3 regions of the Pseudomonas sp. S2_B07 genome follow, and region 1 is predicted to be linked to each of the others. Evidence: predicted binding sites of a transcription regulator. Region 1 holds the regulator's gene; each other region holds the start of a gene.

Region 1 (5,083 bases):
ACTACGCAGTTTTTCCCGCACCTCCTTGCGATCGAGCATGCTGGCGATCTGGCGGAGCAGTTCAAGGTGCGCATCGGTAGCCGCTTGCGGGACCAGCAGTACGAACAACAGGTCAACCGGAGCGCCGTCGATGGCGTCGAAATCGATAGGGGCGTCGAGGTGCATCAAGGCGCTGATGGGCGACTTGCAATCCTTCAGGCGGCAGTGGGGGATGGCGATGCCGTTGCCAAAACCGGTCGAGCCGAGTTTTTCACGGGCAATCAAAGCCTCGAAGACATCTTGCATCTCCAGATCCGGCACTTCCCGGGCGATCAGGTTGGCAATTTGTTCGAGGGCTTTCTTTTTACTGCCGCCCGGCACGTTCACGAGGGAACGGCCGGGGGTCAGGATGTTTTCAAGTCGGATCATGGGTTGGGAGTGTTAACGACCGGTTGCACCCTGGAGGAGGCTCTGGGTCTTTTCCTTATGCTTTTTGAGTTGTTTATCCAGCTTGTCGGTCAGTGAGTCGATCGCCGCGTACATATCGGTATGCTCCGCGTTGGCGACCACTTCACTGCCGGGAATATGCAGGGTGGCTTCGATTTTCTGCTTCAGCTTCTCGACCGTCATCGTGACCTGCACGTTGGTGATCTTGTCGAAATGCCGCTCTAATCGTTCGAGTTTTTCGCCGATGTAGGTGCGCAGGGGTTCGGTCACTTCCAGTTGGTGTCCACTGATGTTGACTTGCATACAGCTTCTCCTTCGTTGCCAGTGCATAAAGCGGTAGATCAGATGATCTACCACTGGAACGCTGTGGCGTGGCTCTACATCAACCGCTTGCGTTCGCTCGAAGGCGCGATCCCTAAGGATTCGCGGTACTTGGCGACGGTGCGGCGAGCCACCTGAATGCCTTGTGCCTCCAGTAAACCAGCGATCTTGCTGTCACTCAACGGCTTTTTCTGATTTTCCGCGGCAACCAGTTTTTTGATGATCGCGCGGATCGCCGTGGACGAGCATTCGCCGCCTTCGGAGGTGCTGACGTGACTGGAGAAAAAATATTTCAACTCATAAATACCCCGAGGGGTATGCATGAATTTTTGCGTGGTCACCCGTGAAATCGTCGATTCGTGCATGCCTACCGCTTCGGCGATGTCATGCAGGACCAGCGGCTTCATGGCTTCGTCGCCGTATTCGAGGAAGCCGCGCTGATGCTCGACGATCTGGGTGGCAACTTTCATCAGGGTTTCGTTGCGGCTTTGCAGGCTCTTGATGAACCAGCGGGCCTCTTGCAGCTGATTGCGCATGAAGGTGTTGTCGGCGCTGGTGTCGGCGCGACGGACAAACCCGGCGTACTGGGCGTTGACCCGCAGCCTTGGAACCGACTCCTGGTTCAGTTCCACCAGCCAGCGTTCGTTGTCCTTGCGCACGATCACGTCTGGAACGACGTACTCGGCTTCGCTGGATTCGATCTGCGAGCCGGGGCGCGGGTTGAGACTCTGGACCAGTTCGATGACCTGGCGCAGTTCATCTTCCTTGAGCTTCATGCGGCGCATCAGCTGGCTGTAGTCGCGACTGCCGAGCAAATCGATGTAGTCGCAGACCAGGCGCTTGGCTTCGGCCAGCCAAGGCGTCTTGGCGGGCAATTGGCGCAATTGCAGCAGCAGGCATTCGCCCAGGTTGCGAGCGCCGATGCCGGCCGGTTCGAATTGCTGGATGCGGTGCAGGACGGCTTCGATTTCGTCCAGTTCGATGTCCAGTTCCGGATCGAAGGCTTCGAGGATCTCCTCCAGGGTTTCATCCAGGTAGCCCTGATTGTTGATGCAGTCGATCAGGGTCACGGCGATCAGGCGATCGGTGTCGGACATCGGTGCCAGGTTCAGTTGCCAGAGCAGGTGGCTTTGCAGGCTCTCGCCAGCCGAAGTGCGAGTGGTGAAGTCCCATTCGTCGTCATCGTTGCTCGGCAGGCTGCTGGCGCTGGTCTGGTAGACGTCTTCCCAGGCCGTGTCGACGGGCAGTTCGTTGGGAATGCGCTCGTTCCAGTCACCTTCCTCGAGGTTGTCCACCGTCGGGGCGGTTTCCTGGTAGGAGGGTTCCGAAACATCGGCATTGGGTTGCTGTTCGGCTTTGTCGGCCAAGGGGTCGGCGTTGTCGAAGTCGTCGCCTTCTTCCTGGCGTTCGAGCATCGGATTGGACTCCAGGGCCTCCTGGATTTCCTGTTGCAGGTCCAGGGTCGACAATTGGAGCAGGCGGATGGCCTGTTGCAGCTGCGGTGTCATCGTCAGCTGCTGGCCCATTCTCAAGACTAGCGATGGTTTCATGGCAGGGGCTTAACACCTTATTCGCCGGCGCACATGCGCCATCCACTACAGGGCGCCGGAGCGCCAAACATAAGCAAATTATATGCCTGAAACTGAAGTGTTTGCCTAGAGCGCTGTAACAATAAAAACCTGTTGATTTTTATCGTCGTAAGCGCTCAGTCGACTAGCCAGACACCTCAACGCTTACAGGCGGAACTCATGGCCCAGATAAACTTCTTTAACCAGGTCGTTGGCCAGGATAGTGGCGGAGTCGCCTTCGGCAATCAGCTGGCCATCGTTGACGATGTAGGCCGTTTCGCAGATATCCAGGGTTTCACGGACGTTGTGGTCAGTGATCAGCACGCCAATGCCTTTGGCCTTGAGGTGGTAGATGATCTGCTTGATGTCGCCGACCGAAATCGGGTCCACGCCGGCGAAAGGTTCGTCGAGCAGGATGAATTTCGGATTGGTGGCCAGTGCGCGAGCGATTTCCACGCGGCGGCGTTCACCACCCGACAGGCTCATGCCGAGGTTGTCGCGGATGTGGCTGATGTGGAATTCCTGCAGCAGGCTTTCCAGCTCTTTGCGACGCCCGGCCTTGTCGAGTTCCTTGCGGGTCTCGAGGATCGCCATGATGTTGTCGGCCACCGAGAGTTTGCGGAAGATCGACGCTTCTTGCGGCAGATAGCCGATACCGGCCTTTGCACGACCGTGCATCGGCTGGTGGCTGACGTCCAGATCATCGATCAGCACACGGCCCTGATCGGCCTGCACCAGGCCGACAATCATGTAGAAGCAGGTGGTCTTGCCGGCGCCGTTGGGACCCAGCAGGCCGACGATTTGACCGCTGTCGATCGACAGGCTGACGTCGCGCACGACCTGGCGGCTCTTGTAGCTCTTGGCCAGATGCTGAGCTTTCAGAGTTGCCATTACTGGGCCTTCTGCTCGTCGGTTTTCTTCTTCGGCTGGATCACCATGTCGATGCGTGGACGCGCCTCGGTGACCTTGTTGCCTGTCGCACGGCCAGCGCTCGCAAGCTTCTTGACTGTGTCGTAGACGATTTTCTCGCCCTGGGTGGTGTTGTTGTCCTTGTCGACAACTTTTGCCTTGTCGATCAGCACGACGCGGTTTTGCGCGGCGTGGTACTGGATAGTCACACCCCAACCCTGGACAGGCTTGGTGTCGCCAGCGGTCTGCAGTTGCTCGAAGTAGGCGAGGTTGCCCACCGAAGTCACCACGTCGATGTCGCCAGCCGGCGTACGAGTGATGGTTACGGTGTTGCCCTTAACGATCATCGAGCCCTGGGTGATGATCACGTCACCTTTATAGGTGGCCACGCCATTCTTGTCGTCCAGTTGGGCATCGTCGGCCTGAATGCGGATTGGCTGCTCTTGATCGTTCGGCAGAGCCCAGGCGCTCACGCTTCCCAGTGCTGCGCCCAGACTGAGCAAAATAGGGAGGGTTTTAACGAGCCTCATACTGTCCTCTTACGTTAGATAGCAGGTGTATCCTGCTTTCTTTCAAGTACGCTTTCATTCCGTTGCCTGTCGATACACCGCCAGCGCCGTCGATTCTAACGGGTTGGTCGGTCTGCGCATATTGCTGCTGCGGGAACACAGTCATACGGGTGGTGGTAATCAGGGTCCTGCGGTTCTTTTCGTCGAAACGGGTAATGCGTACCGAGTCGATCAGCTCGACCTGGGTGCCGTCTGGATTGACTTCCCCATGTTCGCTCTGGACGTGCCAGGGAAACTGGGTGCCGCGGAACATGTTCAGGTCGGGGTTGGTCAGCAGCGTGACCTCGGACACTTTCAGGTGTTCGACCTTGTCGGACGTCATTTCGTACTGCAATTTGCCGTCCGGCAGGTACTGCACGCTGTGGGCGTTGAGTGCGTAATAGTCGATCGCGCTTTCGTCGACAGGGGCAACTGTCTTGTCGAGAAAGCGTTCCGGGCTGATGTTCCAGTAGCCGACCGCAGCGAACAGCGCCGCGATGCAACTGAACAACAGGATGTTACGAAACTTTTTGCTCAGCATAATGGGCTCACAGGTACGCGGCGTTGGCCGCATCGAGGCGGCCCTGGGCGCGCAGGATCAATTCGCAGAATTCGCGAGCGGCACCCTCGCCACCACGGGCGACGGTAATGCCATGGGCGTTTTCACGCACGAAGCTGGCAGCGTTGGCTACCGCCATGCCCAGGCCGACGCGGCGAATCACCGGCAGGTCCGGCAGGTCGTCACCGAGATAGGCCACTTGTTCATAGCTTAGGTTGAGTTGGGCCAGAAGTTCGTCCAGTACCACCAGTTTGTCCTCGCGACCTTGATAAAGGTGCGGGATGCCGAGGTTTTTTGCTCGTCGTTCGACCACCGGGGTCTTGCGGCCGCTGATGATAGCCGTCTGTACGCCCGCCGCCATCAACATCTTGATGCCTTGACCGTCGAGGGTGTTGAACGTCTTGAACTCACTGCCGTCTTCGAGGAAGTACAGGCGTCCGTCAGTCAGCACGCCGTCGACGTCGAACACGGCAAGTTTGATCTGTTTGCCGCGTTGCAGCAGGTCCGAACTCATTACATTACTCCTGCGCGCAGCAAGTCGTGCATGTTCAAGGCGCCGACCGGACGGTCTTCGCTGTCGACCACGACCAGCGCGTTGATTTTGTGGTCTTCCATGATTTTCAGGGCCTCGGCGGCGAGCATTTCGGCGCGGGCGGTCTTGCCGTGTGCGGTCATGACCTGGTCAATGGTGGCGCTGTGGATGTCGATGCTGCGATCCAGTGTGCGGCGCAGATCACCGTCAGTGAAGATCC
Region 2 (5,083 bases), 1.0 Mb from region 1:
GTCTCGAGAAGGAGTCATGAGCTAGCAGGTGGGGCGCCTGTGGGCCGCACCACCGGCCCCGGGCTGTGGGGCCAAAACGAAAAAACGCCGCTACCGGATTCGCCAAGGGCAAATGAGGTGAGCGACGTCTTTGTCGTAGGTGGGGCAACCGCCGTTGGTTACCTGTGGTGATTACTTAGCCAGATTTGTGCCAGTTTCAGGAGATCGTTCCCACGCGGAGCGTGGTAATGCCGCCATGGACGCTCCACGTCCGCTTCAAGCTGTAACGAGGAGCGTGGGAACGATCGGTTACCCGAGCAACTCACTCATGGCAATGATCTGCTCGGCAACCTGGATCAACTTCTGTTGCCGGCTCATCGCCTGCCGGCGCATCAGGGTGTAGGCCTCTTCCTCGTTGCAACTTTTCATCTTCATCAACAGCCCCTTGGCCAGTTCGATGCGCTTGCGCTCGGCCAGTTGCTGGTCGCGGGCATACAGCTGGGCGCGCAGGGCCTGGTCACTTTCAAACCGCGCCATGGCCACGTCGAGAATCGGCTGCAGGCGCTGTGCGTGAATGCCTTCGACGATGTAGGCACTGACCCCGGACTTGATCGCCTGACGCATCACGCCGGGGTCGTGTTCATCGGTAAACATGACAATCGGTCGTGGCTGGTCACGGGTCACCAACACCACTTGTTCCAGCACATCGCGGCTCGGTGACTCGGTATCGATCAGGATCACGTCCGGACGCACCGTTTCGACGCGTTCGGGCAGGTCGATGGTCAGGCCCGATTCGTCGATTACCTCGAACCCGGCTTCGGTCAGGGCGGCTTTCAGTCGACCGACTTTTTTCGCAGTGTCGTTGATCAGCAGGATACGCAGCATGTTCGCAGTCTCCTGTCAGCGCTGGGCGAATCGGTGCGAGCTGTCGCTCAGGGCGTGTAACTTGAAGCTGCGGGCATAACCGGCCGGGTCGGAACCGTCCCAGACTTTGCCGTCGATCAACTGGCTGCTGCGCATGTCCTGCCCCCGGATATCGACACCGACGGCACTGGCGGCTTCGCGGTACAGATCCAGTTGCTGGACCTGACGGGCCACGCCGAGGTAATCCGGATCGTCGCGCAACAAGCCCCAGCGCCGGAACTGGGTCATGAACCACATGCCGTCGGACAGGTACGGCACGTTGACCTCGCCGCCCGCATGGAAGCGCAACGCGTGCGGGTCCTGCCAGCGATGGCCCAGGCCGTCGGCGTAGTCGCCCAACAGGCGCGGTTCGATGCAGTCGAGGGGGGCGTCGAGGTAGTCGGGCGCGCTCAACAGCTGCGCGGTGCTGCGGCGGTTTTCCGTGCTTTGTTCAATGAACCGGCTGGCTTCCAGGATCGCCATCACCAAGGCCCGCGCGGTGTTGGGATACTGCTCGACAAACGCACGGGTGCAGCCGAGGACTTTTTCCGGGTGATCGGGCCAGATGGTCTGGGTCGTCGCCAGGGTAAAGCCGAGATTCTGTTGCACTGCGCTGGCGGACCACGGTTCACCCACGCAAAAGCCATCGATACGCCCGGCTTGCAGGTGCGCGACCATTTGCGGGGGCGGTACCACCACGCTGTCGACATCTTGCAGCGGGTGGATGCCCTGACTCGCCAGCCAGTAATACAGCCACATGGCGTGGGTGCCGGTCGGAAAGGTCTGGGCGAAGGTGAGTTTCGGGCGAGATTGGTGCACGTGGCGCTCGAGTGCATCAGGACTGGTCACGCTCAGCGCCTGCAAACCGTGAGAGAGATTGATGCTCTGGCCATTCTGGTTCAGGCCCATCAGCACGGCCATGTCGGTCGAGGCCACGCCGCCGATGCCCAGATGGACGGCATAAATAAGACCATACAGGCTGTGGGCGGCGTCGAGTTCGCCGCTGACCAGTTTGTCCCGCAGGTTGGCCCAGGACGACTGGCGCTTGAGGTTCAGGGTCAGGCCGTAAGGCTGGGCGAACCCCTGAGTGGCGGCGACCACCACCGAGGCGCAGTCGCTCAGGGCCATGAAACCGAGGTTGATGTCGGTCTTTTCCGGGGCATCGCTGCCATTGACCCACGCCAGAGGGTTGGCTGGAACTTCAATCATCGATAAGCACCTTGCATAAAAAACGCCGTACCAGGCGCCTTGCCAGAGCAAGGGCCAGTGACGACGCCGTTGTCTTTCGACCCATTCCGCCGTTGGCATGAGTGCTGATACCGGTGGTGGTGCAAGGCATATGCCATCGCTCGCTGATTTTGTCGCGCGCCTCGCCTGCGGCCCCGATGCGCGGCTATAATTGCCGCCACTTTTCGTAGCCCAGAGTCAAACCCGCCCATGTACACCCTGGCCCGTCAGCTGTTGTTCAAACTTTCCCCGGAAACCTCCCACGATCTGTCTCTGGACCTGATCGGCGCGGGCGGACGTTTGGGCCTCAACGGCTTGCTGTGCAAGGCCCCGGCGAAAATGCCGGTGTCGGTCATGGGCCTGGACTTCCCGAACCCGGTGGGCTTGGCGGCGGGTCTGGACAAGAACGGCGCGGCCATCGACGGTTTCGCCCAGTTGGGTTTTGGTTTTGTCGAAATCGGCACCATCACCCCGCGTCCGCAACCGGGCAACCCGAAACCACGGATTTTTCGCCTGCCGGAAGCCGAGGCGATCATCAACCGCATGGGGTTCAACAACCTTGGCGTCGATCACCTGCTGGCGCGTGTAGCCGCCGCCAAATACAAGGGCGTGCTGGGCATCAACATCGGCAAGAACTTCGACACCCCGGTCGAGCGCGCGGTCGATGATTACCTGATCTGCCTGGACAAGGTCTACGCCCACGCCAGCTACGTGACGGTCAACGTCAGCTCGCCGAACACCCCGGGCCTGCGCAGCCTGCAGTTCGGCGATTCGCTCAAGCAGTTGCTCGCTGACCTGGCCACGCGCCGCGCCGAGTTGGCGTTGCGTCACGGTAAACATGTCCCGCTGGCGATCAAGATCGCACCGGACATGACCGACGAAGAAACCGCGCAGGTCGCACAAGCGCTGATTGAAACCGGGATGGACGCGGTGATCGCCACCAACACCACCCTGAGCCGCGTCGGTGTAGAAGGCATGGAGCACGGTGACGAGGCGGGCGGTCTGTCCGGCGCACCGGTTCGTGACAAGAGCACCCACACCGTGAAGGTGCTGGCCTCGGAGCTGGCCGGTCGCTTGCCGATCATCGCCGTGGGCGGGATCACCGAAGGCAAACACGCCGCAGAGAAAATCGCTGCGGGTGCGAGCCTGGTGCAGATCTACTCCGGCTTTATCTACAAAGGTCCGGCGCTGATTCGTGAGTCGGTAGACGCCATAGCCGCCCAGCGCTGACGTGTAGCAGCTGTCGAGCCTCGCAGGCTCGACAGCTGCTACACGTTTCGGCGAAAGACAGGCATAAAAAAGGGCTCCTCGAAGGAGCCCCTGGGCCGGAGCCCGCCGTCCGGATGGGACGTGCGTGGTTAATTCATTCAGTCATCAGATTGTCGTGTCGGAGTGTTAGGCCCTGTAAATTAGCCGACGGCGTGAAGTTCGTTGAGTCTGTGGATTCCCGCAGTGCCGGTCATACCGTCCCAGTTGTCGCCGCGTCCCTCGCGCCAGCCGTTAATCCAGGCTTGGCGTACTGACGGTAGAGTAAATGGGCAAAGCTCACGGGATTTGCCACCAACGCCATATTGATATCCGCGCAAAAATGCTCTTTCCAACGGATCACGCTTAAGTCTTCTCATAGGGTGTTGCCCTCACTTGTTGACTGTATTTATCGCGTAGACCTCAATCGAGGTCTGGCAGAAAAAAACTTCTGCCGTTGGGGCCCGCTGCCGGCGTCGCGAGCCAAGGTGTCGACGTCGTTGCGGCGTCAACCTGTGTTGAGTTCTAACCAATGCGTCACATCGAGGGAATGATCGTTTTGTCATAAGGACGTAACCATAAAGATGCTATGGCCATAAGTAACACGATGTTTGCCCGTGTTTATTGGCCAAAGCCCTGTATGATCGGCCCCCCGCAGGATGACGGGGTTAATCCTTTAGTGAGAATGACTTCTGTTGCGCAGAAGCATTATTCGACGAAGGGTCGACTTATGACATTTTGTTGCATCAACTTTTTTATCTGCCTGTGCATCTAAGCTCTTCTAACCTGAGCAGCACAGGTGGGACGGCACACCTTCGTGCCACGCGGGCGCTCTTTTAGAAAAGCGCCTGATTGAAAACCGGATCGGCAATGCGTTGTCGGTTCACTTAGCTAAAGGCTCTGAAATTCCAATGTCCGATCAATTCGAAATCTTCCTCACTTGCCCCAAAGGCCTTGAAGGCCTGCTGATCGAGGAAGCCGTCGGGCTTGGCCTTGAAGAAGCACGTGAGCACACCTCTGCCGTGCGCGGCATGGCGACCATGGAAACCGCTTATCGCCTGTGCCTGTGGTCGCGTCTGGCGAACCGGGTGTTGCTGGTGCTCAAGCGTTTCCCGATGAAAGACGCTGAAGACCTGTACCACGGCGTGCTGGACATCGAGTGGCAAGACCACATGCTCAACGACGGCACCCTGGCCGTCGAGTTCAGCGGTCATGGCTCGGGCATCGACAACACTCACTTTGGTGCCCTGAAAGTCAAAGACGCCATCGTCGACAAACTACGCACCCCGCAAGGCGACCGTCCGTCGATCGACAAGCTCAACCCGGACCTGCGTATTCACCTGCGCCTGGACCGTGGCGAAGCGATTCTGTCCCTCGACCTGTCCGGTCACAGCCTGCACCAGCGTGGTTATCGCTTGCAGCAAGGCGCGGCGCCGCTGAAGGAAAACCTCGCGGCCGCGATCCTGATCCGTTCCGGCTGGCCACGCATTGCGGCCGAAGGCGGCGCGCTGGCTGACCCGATGTGCGGTGTCGGTACGTTCCTCGTTGAAGCAGCGATGATCGCCGCCGACATGGCGCCGAACCTGCGTCGCGAGCAATGGGGCTTCACCGCCTGGCTCGGTCACGTCCCGGCGCTGTGGAAAAAACTTCACGAAGAAGCCACCGAGCGCTGTGCGGCCGGCCTGGCCAAGCCACCGCTGTGGATTCGCGGTTACGAAGCCGACCCGCG
Region 3 (5,083 bases), 2.6 Mb from region 1:
GAGGTGTCGATTTTCAGGTCGGTCAGCACACCGTTGATGATCTTGCCGTTGGCGTCTACGCCAAAACCCTGCAAGCGACGGCCGTTGTTGTCGACCACGTAGTTCTGGGCGTCAGTCTTGAACGCACCGGCCCGGGTGTAGCTCAGCGAGCCGTTGTCGCTCATGACGAAGAAACCGTTGCCCTGGATACCCATGTCCAACACGTTGCCGGTGTTGTTCACGTCACCCTGGCCGAACTGCTGGGAAACGTTGGCCAGACGCACGCCGTTGCCGACGGTCTTGCTGCCGGTACCCAGGCGCGTGGCCGAGTACACGTCTTCGAATTCTGCACGGGACGATTTGAAACCGGTGGTCGCGACGTTGGCGATGTTGTTACCGGTGACGTCCAGTTGTTTGTTGGCTGCATAGAGACCGCTAAGGCCGATATTGAAAGACATATTCCACTCCTTTGTGCCGTGTTAGTCGGCTCTATATACCAATGGTCTGTACTTTGGACAGGGCAACACTGCCCAGGCCTGCCAGGTTCAGCATCAACTCACCGCCGGTCTGGCTGATGGTCACGCTGTTGACGGTTGCCGGCAGGTAAGTCACCAGCGAGGTCGCCTTGCTGTCGTAAGTCGCGGTAGCTGCAAACTTGTAAGTGCCGGCCTTGGCCACTTCACCCGCATCGTTCTTGCCGTCCCAGATGAAACCGGCGTTGCCGGCCTGCTGACTGCCAAGATCGATGGTGCGAACCACTTTGCCATCGGTATCGGTGATCTTGATCGTGACCGGGTTCGTCGAGGCCGGTACGACCGCCGTACCGTTGAAACTCTTGGAGGTATCGACCACCGCGGTGTCGGTCTGGGCGACAACCGAACGACCCACCAGCGAAGAAGCCTGCAACGCTTGCGACGAGTTGTAGTTGCCGGCAATGCCGCTGACCGTATCGTTGAGCGTGGTGATGCCTTCCAGGCTGCTGAACTGCGCCAACTGCGCGACGAACGCGCCGTTGTCCTGCGGCTCCAGCGGGTTCTGGTTTTTCAGTTGAGTCACCAACAACTGCAAGAAGGCGTCTTTGCCCAACGCTTTATTGCCGGTGGCGCTGCTGGTAGCGGCGGCCAGGCCGTCGCTGCTGGTGTTGCTCTTGACCGAAGAATTGGCCAGGACATCCTTGATGCTTACGGCGCTGGTAGTATCGGTAACACTCATCTGAGTCGCCCCTTATCACTGACCGAGGGTCAGGACCTTCTGCATCATGGTTTTGGCGGTGTTCATCATTTCGGCGTTGGTCTGGAACGAACGGCTCGCGGAAATCATGTCGGCCATTTCTTCGACGACGTTGACGTTCGGGTAGTAGACGTAGCCCTTGGCGTCGGCAGCGGGATGGTTCGGCTCATAACGCGCTTCGAGGTTGCTCTGGTCTTCGACCACGCCGAGCACTTGCACGCCTTGACCGGCAGCGTCCTGGCTCTGGAACAGCGAATCGCTGCCGCCGCTCTGGCCGCCCTGGAACATGGTGGCGAACACCGGGTGACGGGCGCGATAGGTCTGGTCGATGCTCGACGAGACGGTTTCGGCGTTGGCGATGTTCGAGGCCACGGTGTTCAAGCGCGTGGTTTGTGCACTCATGCCGCTACCGGCAATGTTGAAAACACTGGATAGAGACATGACTTACTCTCCGCGCAGGGCTGATACCAGCCCTTTGAATTTGCTGTTGAGCAGGGTGAAGCTGGCCTGGAAGCCGACGGCGTTTTCCGCGTAGTTAGACTGTTCCAGTTGGGCGTCCACGGTGTTCTGGTCGATCGACGGTTGCATCGGCGTGCGATACAGCAGCGACTCGTCGCCATTGCCCAGGCCTTCAGCTTCGATATGACGGCTGTTGGTCATGTTCAAGGCAAAGGTACCGCCCTTGGTTTTCTCGTTCTGTGCGGCAAGCACTTTTGAGAAGTCCAGATCCCGAGCCTTGTAGTTCGGGGTGTCGGCGTTGGCGATGTTGTTGGCCAGGACTTCGGCACGCTGAGCGCGGAAGCCCAGGGCTTGTTCGTGGATACCGAGCGCTTTATCGAAGCTGATGCTCATGTCGGGAAACCTTCGGGTGACCTGATTTTTCGTAACAGAGACATAGCAAGCGGCGTGCCAAATCGAAAAACCCCGGAAACCGGGGCTTTGCCGGCAGTGGCAAGGGCGGCAATGCCAGAAAAGCGGCAACCGGTTTCCGCAGGCTGCCGCTTTTCTGCCGCTTATCGCCTTCGAAAGAACAACTCTTACCCTGTGGGAGCCGGGCTTGCCCGCGATGGCGGTGTGTCAGCCCCATCAAATTCGTCAGTGATACCGCCATCGCGGGCAAACCCGGCTCCCTCAAGGGTTTAGGGGTGTTGGCGGAAAACCATCGGGCATAAAAAACGGGAGCCCCTGAGGACTCCCGTTTGTTGTGCCGCCAACGAATCACTTCGCCTGGTAAATGATCCCCGGGCTGCACTGGACCATCTGGTAATGGTCCGGCAAACCGTTCAGCGCTTCAGACGCGCCGAGGAACAGATAGCCACCTGGCTTGAGCGTGCTGTGAATGCGCAACAGGATGTCTTTCTTCACCTCGGCGGAGAAGTAGATCAGCACGTTGCGGCAGAACACGATGTCGAACTTGCCCAGCGCTGCATAACTGTCCAGCAGGTTGAACGAACGAAACTCCACGCGGCTCTTGATCGGCGCCTTGATCGCCCAGCGTCCCGGCCCTTTCGGGTCGAAGTAACGCTGAAGACGCTCGGGCGACAGGCCACGGCCGATCGCCAGGCTGTCGTACTCGCCGGTCTTGCAGTTGGTCAGCATGGTGCCGGACAGGTCGGTGGCGACAATCTGCGCCCCCATCTTCAACTGACCCATGTTGACGCGTTCGAACTCATCGATGGACATCGACAGCGAGTACGGTTCCTGCCCCGACGAACACGCAGCGGACCAAATCCGCAAGCGCTGGCCGGGTGCAGCCTTGATCGCTTCAGGCAATACCTTGTTCTTCAACACTTCAAACGGATAGGTGTCACGAAACCACAGGGTTTCGTTGGTCGTCATCGCGTCCACCACCATCTCGCGCAAACCGCTGCGCGGCTGGGTCTGGATGCGCTGGACCAGCTCACCCAGGGATTTGATGCCTTGCTGTTCCATCAGTTTGTTGAGACGGCTCGAGACCAGGTACTGCTTGTTTTCACCGAGCAAAATGCCACAGGCTTTTTCCAGGAAGACCCGGAACTGTTCGAAATCCAAATTACCCGTAGACAAAGATACCGCCTCTTAAATCGTGTTAATCACCAGGGGCAGAAGGCCCCTAGCTGATATCTGCTGCTTTGATCCGGTCGACTACCCGGGATGCCAGGTCATCAGGACGGAACTTGGCAAGGAAGTCATCGGCACCGACTTTCTTGACCATCGCCTGATTGAATACCCCGGACAACGAAGTATGCAGGATGATATGAAGCTTTTGCATGCGTGGGTCGTTGCGGATCTCGGCCGTGAGGGTGTACCCGTCCATTTCCGGCATCTCGATGTCGGAAATCATCATCAGGAACTCTTCTTCCGGCTTTTTCCCTTCGTCGACCAGCTTGCGCAAGTAATCCAGCGCTTGCTTGCCGTCGTTCAACGCCACCACTTCGACACCGACGGTTTGCAGGCAACGAGTCACTTGCTTGCGCGCCACCGACGAGTCATCGACGGTCAGGACCTTCAAGGACAAGGCCTTGTGCTGGGTTTCGACATCGACCACACCGACCGAAATCGCTTCCGGTGTCGGCGCCACTTCCGCGAGGATTTTCTCGACGTCGATGATTTCGACTAACTGATTGTCGACCCGAGTCACAGCCGTCAGGTAGTGATCGCGTCCCGTGCCCTTGGGTGGCGGATGAATCTCTTCCCAGTTCATGTTGACGATGCGCTCCACCGAGCGCACCAGGAAACCCTGGGTCTTGGTGTTGTACTCCGTGATGATCACGAACGGATTGCTTTGATCTTTGAGCGCGCCGGAGCCGGTCGCCATGGCCAGATCAAGAATCGGAATGGTCGCCCCCCGGATATTTGCCACACCGCACACGACAGGACTGGATTTTGGCATCAGCGTGAGTTTTGGGCATTGCAGCACTTCCCGAACCTTGAACACGTTGATCCCATAGAGTTGCTGGCCGTCGAGACGGAACAACAGCAGCTCCAGGCGATTCTGCCCTACCAGTTGCGTGCGCTGGTTTACCGCATCCATTACACCAGCCATGCACAGACTCCTACACCAACGCTTAAGTGTGTTGCGACGCACGTTCATTGCTAAACGGCACGGCGCTTGCTTTTTAACTCTTATGAACACAGAACTGACATTTTTCCGACGCCTGACATCAAACGCTCGCCACGTGCTTTGCGCGATGTCGGCCGTCTGCCTGTTCAACGCTGGCAGCCCTGCCCTTGCTGACGCAGTTACCTTGCCTGACATGCTTATCGGCGTCACTCAGGGCTTTCTTGAGTTCACCGTAGAAGACTATTTGGCGACCAGTCAAACCGAAGGCCGTTATGAGATCGAGGTCAAGCAGCTCGATCCGCGCCTGCGCATGCCCATGTGCGACAAGGAATTGACAGCCACTCTGGAGAGCCCGGCGATCCCGATTGGCCGGGTCACGGTCAAGGTTCGTTGCGACAGCACCTCGCCCTGGACGGTGTTCGTGCCCGCTCAAGTCCGCCTGTTTCGCGACGTCGTCACCACCACGCGCCCCCTCAAACGCGCCGGCTATATCGAGCCGGGCGACGTCATGCTGCGCGAACGCGACATCAGCCTGATCGGCCAGGGATACTTCACCTCCATCGATCAGACGATTGGACAAAAACTTACCCGACCAACGGTCGCCGATCAGGTGCTGACGCTGGTCCATCTCGAACAGGCCGAAGTCATTTCCAAAGGTGACCAAGTGGTGATTACCGCCCGCAGTGGTACGCTCAGCGTGCGCATGCCGGGCGAAGCCCTGTCCAATGGCGGCTTGCGTGAACAGATCCGGGTAAAAAACCTCAACTCCCAACGGGTCATCAAGGCGCAGGTCATGGCGCCGGGCCAGGTGGAAGTGGCCATGTAGAAACT

What was found. Region 1 encodes sigma-54, which starts transcription at its own class of promoters, with help from an activator protein. Its sites were predicted from a motif close to ANTGGCATNNANNTTGCTNT; they were not measured.
Region 2: a site for sigma-54 is predicted at 2,210-2,229, ahead of AB4N43_RS07500 (CmpA/NrtA family ABC transporter substrate-binding protein). Genes of this name have one in related genera too.
Region 3: a site for sigma-54 is predicted at 2,104-2,123, ahead of flgB (flagellar basal body rod protein FlgB). Genes of this name have one in related genera too.

What each region holds. Positions count from the first base shown of each region.
Region 1 is NZ_CP162769.1:2,643,807-2,648,889, reverse strand. It holds gene ptsN (PTS IIA-like nitrogen regulatory protein PtsN) at 1-408, opposite strand, end outside; gene hpf (ribosome hibernation-promoting factor, HPF/YfiA family) at 421-729, opposite strand; gene AB4N43_RS12315 (RNA polymerase factor sigma-54) at 804-2,297, opposite strand; gene lptB (LPS export ABC transporter ATP-binding protein) at 2,481-3,206, opposite strand; gene lptA (lipopolysaccharide transport periplasmic protein LptA) at 3,206-3,754, opposite strand; gene lptC (LPS export ABC transporter periplasmic protein LptC) at 3,741-4,313, opposite strand; gene AB4N43_RS12295 (KdsC family phosphatase) at 4,321-4,845, opposite strand; gene AB4N43_RS12290 (KpsF/GutQ family sugar-phosphate isomerase) at 4,845-5,083, opposite strand, start outside.
Region 2 is NZ_CP162769.1:1,616,550-1,621,632, reverse strand. It holds gene AB4N43_RS07505 (ANTAR domain-containing response regulator) at 289-864, opposite strand; gene AB4N43_RS07500 (CmpA/NrtA family ABC transporter substrate-binding protein) at 880-2,091, opposite strand; gene AB4N43_RS07495 (quinone-dependent dihydroorotate dehydrogenase) at 2,320-3,339, shown strand; gene rmf (ribosome modulation factor) at 3,519-3,734, opposite strand; gene rlmKL (bifunctional 23S rRNA (guanine(2069)-N(7))-methyltransferase RlmK/23S rRNA (guanine(2445)-N(2))-methyltransferase RlmL) at 4,266-5,083, shown strand, end outside.
Region 3 is NZ_CP162769.1:5,273,533-5,278,615, reverse strand. It holds gene flgE (flagellar hook protein FlgE) at 1-437, opposite strand, end outside; gene flgD (flagellar hook assembly protein FlgD) at 469-1,191, opposite strand; gene flgC (flagellar basal body rod protein FlgC) at 1,207-1,650, opposite strand; gene flgB (flagellar basal body rod protein FlgB) at 1,654-2,061, opposite strand; gene cheR (protein-glutamate O-methyltransferase CheR) at 2,428-3,255, opposite strand; gene AB4N43_RS24310 (chemotaxis protein CheV) at 3,302-4,234, opposite strand; gene flgA (flagellar basal body P-ring formation chaperone FlgA) at 4,317-5,078, shown strand.